3 regions of the Desulfonatronum thiosulfatophilum genome follow, and region 2 is predicted to be linked to each of the others. Evidence: predicted binding sites of a transcription regulator. Region 2 holds the regulator's gene; each other region holds the start of a gene.

Region 1 (2,271 bases), on a different contig from region 2:
CCGCACTATCGCCCTGACCATGATCAACATCGTTGGTTCTCCTTTGAATTGCGTGTTGTTCGACTTGCAGTTCGCCCAGAAATCGCTTGTTAATTGGCGATTCCGTAATCGATGAGCAGCTTTTCCAGTTCATCGATCTCCAGGGGTTTGGGGACCACGAACATGTCGTTGCCGTCGACCTTCTTGGCCAGGGTTCGATATTCATCGGCCTGGGAATGCTTAGGATCGAAGTCGATGACCGTCTTGCGGTTGATTTCGGCCCGCTGCACCATGTTGTCCCTGGGCACGAAGTGGATCATCTGGGATCCCAACCGCTTGGCCAGCTGCACGATCATTTCCCGCTCATTGTCCACATTACGGCTGTTGCAGATCAGTCCACCCAACCGCACGCCACCTGCCTCGGCGAATTTGACGATGCCCTTGCAGATGTTGTTGGCCGCGTACATGGCCATCATTTCCCCCGATACGACGATGTAGATCTCCTGAGCCTTGCCCTCGCGAATGGGCATTGCGAAACCGCCGCAGACCACGTCGCCCAGAACGTCGTAAAAAACGTAGTCCAGGTTCTTGTCTTCCTTGTACGCGCCAAGCTGCTCCAGCAAATTGATGCTGGTGATAATGCCCCGGCCGGCGCAGCCGACACCGGGCTCGGGACCTCCGGACTCCGTGCAGAGGGTCCCACCGAATCCTCCAAGGAGAACATCTTCCAGCTCCACGTCCTCGCCTTCTTCACGTAGGGTGTCCAAGACCGTACGCTGATGCAGACCGTGCAGCAGCAACCGTGTGGAGTCCGCCTTGGGATCGCATCCCACGATCATCACCTTGCGTCCCATTTCAGCGAGAGCGGCGACGGTATTCTGTGTTGTCGTGGATTTTCCGATTCCGCCCTTTCCATAAATGGCAACCTTGCGCATGCGTTCCTCCCGAATTGAAGTGTTGAGATGGAAGGCGTAGGGCAAGGAGCGTGCCACTGTTGAAATCACGTTTGAAAATTCAAGTTATTGTTTATAATTATAAATAATTAAATGACTTCTTTGGCCAGGTTTGAGGGGTGTTTATTCTTTGCGAGGACACGACAAGAATGAATGACAAATTTGTATGATGGTGCAAAAAGGAATGTATGGTTGTCAGGGGCGGGGGGGGCGGAAAAGGCAGAAGATGATTTTCGCGCTGGGAGATTTGGCTTCACCGGCGCTTCACGGGCGGGCCGAAAGCAGCTCCTGGCGCCATGGAGTCTCAACCGAGTCTCAGTTGGCACTGAAGATGCTTCAACTGTGCAAGGACTGTCCGCAGATCACACTAGGTAATCTGCGAATAAAAATTCAAATTTTCGTTCAATTCACGAATAGCCAGCGCATGCTCCTGGTCGAAATCAAAATCGCAATCGCAATCGAAATCGTAATCGAAGAAACAAATAGATAACGAAACTCGCAATACGATTACGATTTCGATATCGATTTCGATTGCGATTTCATTCCTGATAACAATGCCAATTGGAATAAAGGAAGGAAAAATGCTTATCGACAGCACCTTGCGCGAGGGAGCGCAGATGTTCGGAGTATACTTCACGGAAGAGTTGCGCCGGCGCATCCTGACAGGACTTGTGCGGGCCCGGGTGGATGAAGTCGAAATCGGCTGGGTCGGTCAGGAGGGGCTGCCGGAGTTGCTTCGTCATGCGCGTCGGATTGATCCTGACGAACGGACGTCCTTGACGGTCTGGTCGCCGCTGCGCTCCAGAGACCTGCGGGCTTTGGCCGAGCAGGGCGTGCGGAGAGTTCATTTCGGCGTTCCGGTGTCGGATGCGCATATTGAAAAGCGGCTGAGCCTGGACCGGGCCGGACTTCTGGATCGTCTGCAGCGAGTCCTTGAGGAGTCGGTCTCCTTGCCGTTCGAATTTCTGAGCATCGGCCTGGAAGACGTTTCCCGGGCTGATCGAGAGTTTGCCCTGGAAGCGGCAAAAGTGGTGCAGGAATGTGGAGGCCACAGGGTCCGTCTTTCGGATACCGTTGGTCTGCTCATGCCTCTGGAAACGGCGGAGTTGGTGGGACTGTTCGTTGACCGGACTAGGCTGGAGGTGGGCTTTCACGGCCATAATGATTTTGGAATGGCCACGGCCAACGCGATCACCGCATTGGCCGCCGGAGCGCACTGCGTGGACGTTTCGGCTCTGGGCATCGGGGAGCGTGCCGGAATCGCGGCCCTGGAAGAAGTCAGCGCTCACCTCAATGTTCGGGGGAGGGCCGGGTATGATCAATTTGAAATCCTCAACCT
Region 2 (2,271 bases):
GGAAGAGTTGGGGATTTCCAAGCTGGCAGATCAGAAGGCCATGTATTTGTCCGGTGGTGAACGTCGAAGGCTGGAGATCGCCCGCGCCCTGATTCGCAATCCAAAATTCATGTTGTTGGATGAACCATTTGCGGGTATTGATCCACTTGCGGTGGATGATATTCAGGTCATCATTACTTCGCTCAGAGAACGGGGCATCGGGGTGTTGATTTCAGATCACAATGTCCGCGAGACATTGAAAATTTGCACCAGAGCCTCCATTGTTTTCGAAGGGAAAGCCATTTTTGAAGGCTCTCCGGAGGAAATCGTGGCGGATTCAAGTGCTCGAAAAGTATATCTTGGTGAGGATTTTTGTCTATGATCACGCATTCCGCCTTGTGCAAGCAAGGCTTCCCTGCTCAAATGCATTCAACATCGAGGGTAGGGCATGGCTCTTGAACTACGCCAGCAGCTGAAGCTGACGCAACAACTGGTGATGACTCCCCAGTTGCAACAAGCCATCAAGTTGCTTCAGCTTTCCCGAATGGAGCTGGTTGAAAGCATTCAACAGGAATTACTTGAAAATCCGGTTTTGGAGATCGTCCCGGAAAGCCTCGATGAGGCCGTCATGGAGGTGGAGAAAAAAGATCCTGCCGACGAGCGTTTTCAATCCGTCAATGTTGAAGAGCCGCGTCAACTGCATGACCCGGAATGGCAGGACTATCTTGGGGAATTTTCCAGCGTCAGCCGGCAGATGCAAGGCAGGGACTGGGAAGTGCCTGAAGAAGGAATGAGTTTTGAGGCCCGGCTGGCGGGCAAGTCGACCTTGACCGGTCATCTTTCCTGGCAGTTGCGGCTTTCGTCATTGCCGCAAAAAGATCTTGCCATCAGCAACGTGATCCTTGGCAATCTTGATTCGGTGGGGTACCTGTGCGAGCCCCTCGAGGAGATTGCGCTCATGGCGGAGTGCAGCGTCGAGGAGGCTGAAAGGGTGCTCCGGATCATGCAACGGCTGGATCCTATCGGAGTATGCGCCAGAAACCTGCAGGAATGCCTGATGGTTCAGATGGAGGAATTGGGGCTGGATGATCCGGTGCTGGTTTCTTTCGTCAAGGATCACATGGAGGAACTGGAAAAGCGCCGCTACAAGCCTCTGGCCAAGAAGTTCAAGCTCACCATGGATGAGATCAGGGAGTACCTGGAGTGCATTCAACGGCTTGATCCCATGCCCGGGAAGAGCTTCAACACCGATGATCCGCAGTTTACCAGCCCGGATGTGTATGTGCATCAACAAGGCGAGGATTTCATCGTTGTCCTGAACGAGGACGAAATTCCGGGACTGATGATCAATGAGGCCTATGCCAAAGACATGGCCATTCATGGGAAGGGGGCAAAAGAGTACATTCAGGAGAAAGTGCGTTCCGCTCACTGGCTGATGAAAAGTCTGTACCAGCGTCAGCGGACCCTGTACAAGGTCGCGGAAAGCATTGTCCGGTTTCAGCTGGAATTTTTTCGTCACGGCGTGACCCACTTGAAACCGATGATTCTGAAGGACGTGGCTTTGGACATCAGCATGCATGAATCCACTGTGAGCCGGATCACAACGAACAAGTACATGAACACGCCGCACGGCATTTTTGAACTGAAATTTTTCTTTAACAGCGCCTTGGGAATGGATGACGGCAGTGAGGCCGGCTCGGAAAGCGTCAAGGCGGAAATCAAGAAATTGATATCCGAGGAGGACCCTAAACGACCGCTGAGCGACGAGTTGATCTCCCAGTTGTTGAAAAAATCCCTGGGGGTGAATATTGCCCGCCGAACCGTGGCCAAGTATCGTATGGCGTTGAACATTGACTCATCATCCAAGCGGAAATCGATATTTTAACCGGAGATGCCAGGAGTGAAAATCTGATTGCCGTGCAAGCCGAACCACGACAGGCCGCTGGCGCTTTCCCTCCGTCGGCAACACATGTTGCATGTCCGGCGCGGATGGCTTGGCGGATCAGAAATGCACCTTGTCCGAAACAATCAACCTTGAACCCTTTCTCTGGAGGTGTCTGCATGGAAATCACATTCACGTTTAAGAATTTTGAGCCGTCGAATCACCTCAAAGGGTATGCCCGTGAACGTTTTGACAAAATCAACCGCTACCTGCGGCCGGACGATGACGGCGAGATCGCGGTGAATCTCTCCGTGGAAAAATACCGCCACATGGCCGAGGTCATATTGACGGGCAAGGACATGCATTTTTCCGCGACCAGCGAGAGTGAGGACATGTATTCCACCATCGAT
Region 3 (2,271 bases), on a different contig from region 2:
GGCCCCGGCCCGGGTGTAGGCAAAATCCCCATTTGCCTCGACCTGAAAGAAGCCGTCTCCTTCTATGGCCAGATCCAGCGGGTTGCCGGTGTTCTGGAAAGCGCCAACGGAGAATTCCTTGTGCACGGTTACCGGGCGCACGCCCATTCCCACCTGCAGTCCGGTGGGGATTCGGTCGCCGTCGGCTGTTGCGGCGCCGGCGATTTTCAAAGTCTGGTACATCAGGTCCTCGAATTCGGCCCGGCTTTTTTTAAATCCTGTGGTGCTGATGTTGGCCAGGTTGTTGGACGTTACGTCGATATTCATCTGCATGGCCATCATGCCTGAGGCAGCGGTCCATAGTGAGCGCATCATTGGAATGTTCCTCCGTTGTGTTGTTCAGTCGTTACCTGGGACTAGCAACTTCGCGGATCAACTTCTGGTCCGCTTCCTGGGTGGTGTGCATCACTTTCTGATAGGCTTCGAAAGTACGATGGGCGTCGATCATGTTGACCATCTCCTTGACCACCTCGACATTGGCGGATTCCAGATACCCCTGCGCCACCGTCACGTTGCCCGCGGGCATTTCCGCGGCCTGAACTCCCGGCCGAATCCGAAACATGTTCTGCCCCAGTTTCTCCAGGACCTGCAGGTTTTCAAAGGTCACCAGATCCATGTTGCCAATGGGTTCGCCATTGGCCTGAATGTCACCTGCCGGACCGATGACCACGCGGGCGCCGGGCTCAATGTTGACCGGCCCTCCGTTGACAAGAACCGGAAAACCCTGCCCGGTGACCAATTGCCCGTTCGGTGTGAGTCGGAAATTGCCGTTGCGGGTGTAGAAGTCGCCTTCCAGGGGGCGGACCTTGAAAAACCCCTCGCCGCTGAGAGCGACATCCAGAGGATTGCCGGTCTCCCGGATCGTTCCCTGGGAGAAATCAATATGGCTCAGGGAGATGCGCGTCTGGGCCATCTCGTCGGGCACGGGCAGGAGCGACTTTTCATTGATGGCGGAAATCGGATCCAGCATATCGTGTCCCAGACGTGCGAAGACATCCTGGAAGGCCAGCGTTTCCCCTTTATAGCCCGTGGTGTTCACGTTCGCCAAATTATTGGCGGTATTTGCCAAGCGATGTTCTTGCGTCAGTGCGCCGAATAGGGCGTTATACATGCTGGTTTGCATTGCGGTTCCTCCCGAATTCCGGGTAAAGCAAATTCCAAGCCAATTTTTCCAGAAAGCCGGCTTGACAAACCCCCACGCTTTGAGCATACGAAGCGTTGCGAATTGCGGGCGGGTGTAGCTCAGCTGGTAGAGTACAAGCTTCCCAAGCTTGGTGTCGCGGGTTCGACTCCCGTCGCCCGCTCCATTTCTTGCAGCATCCTGATCGGTTGCGGCCCGGCCGCTAAACAATATTGAACGAACGGGGTGGGCCATCGGGTCCACCTTTTTTTTGGGTTTTTGATTACATGCAGATCTCTTCCGATTCCCGGCAACAGCCGAACCAAATCGTAAATCACCTTGAATCCCTGATTTTGCCCGTAGTTCACGGCCTTGGCCTGGAGCTGTGGGGCACTGAGTATCTTGCCTCCGGGCGCAAGGGCCTGATTCGCATCTTCATCGAATGCGAGGGCGGGGTGACCATCGACCAATGCGCCCAGGTCAGTCGGCAACTGGGGCCTGCCCTGGAAATGGACGAGACCCTTCCGGGCACATTCACCCTGGAGGTTTCTTCGCCGGGGCTGGAGCGCAAATTTTTTCAGCCGGACCAGATGAAGGAGTATATTGGGCGTACGGTGCACGCCCTGCTCCACGAGCCCTTGGATGGATGCAAATCTTTTCGCGGGGAGCTCCTCTCGGTGGAAGATGCGGTAATCACGTTGGAGCACAGTGCGGATCGGATTGCATTGGCATGGGATCAAATCAAAAAAATCAACCTGGTTCATATCTTCTAAGCAAAGTCCATCCGTAGCAGATCGTACGCGGGGACCCTGCCCGGAAACGAACCGTCCGGCCTCGTCGACGAAACGACGGCAACGGGTGAGATTCAATCACGGGCTCAGATGATTTTGACCATAAGAGCAAGTATATCCTGGAGGACGACATGAGTGCCGAACTGCGCAAGGCAATCGAGCAGATAAGCAAGGACAGAGGGATCGACAAGGATCTCCTGATAGACACCCTGGAACGTGCCGTGCGCTCCTCCGTGACGAAGAAGCTGGGTGAGGACGTGGACATTGAAGTGACCTTCAATGAGGACAAGGGCGGTTTTGATGTCTATCAGTTCAAGCGGG

What was found. Region 2 encodes sigma-54, which starts transcription at its own class of promoters, with help from an activator protein. Its sites were predicted from a motif close to CTGGCACGGNNNNTGCTT; they were not measured.
Region 1: nifH (nitrogenase iron protein) is a predicted target of sigma-54. The motif match lies at 954-971, and genes of this name have one in related genera.
Region 3: flgF (flagellar basal-body rod protein FlgF) is a predicted target of sigma-54. The motif match lies at 1,188-1,205, and genes of this name have one in related genera.

The regions. Positions count from the first base shown of each region.
Region 1 covers NZ_FMXO01000011.1:89,502-91,772, reverse strand. The annotation lists gene BLP93_RS10470 (P-II family nitrogen regulator) at 1-30, opposite strand, end outside; gene nifH (nitrogenase iron protein) at 90-914, opposite strand; gene BLP93_RS10455 (LeuA family protein) at 1,514-2,271, shown strand, end outside.
Region 2 covers NZ_FMXO01000014.1:105,522-107,792, reverse strand. The annotation lists gene lptB (LPS export ABC transporter ATP-binding protein) at 1-361, shown strand, start outside; gene rpoN (RNA polymerase factor sigma-54) at 428-1,864, shown strand; gene hpf (ribosome hibernation-promoting factor, HPF/YfiA family) at 2,041-2,271, shown strand, end outside.
Region 3 covers NZ_FMXO01000012.1:42,349-44,619, forward strand. The annotation lists gene flgG (flagellar basal-body rod protein FlgG) at 1-354, opposite strand, end outside; gene flgF (flagellar basal-body rod protein FlgF) at 386-1,162, opposite strand; tRNA gene BLP93_RS10920 (tRNA-Gly) at 1,271-1,346, shown strand; gene BLP93_RS10925 (ribosome maturation factor RimP) at 1,447-1,932, shown strand; gene nusA (transcription termination factor NusA) at 2,082-2,271, shown strand, end outside.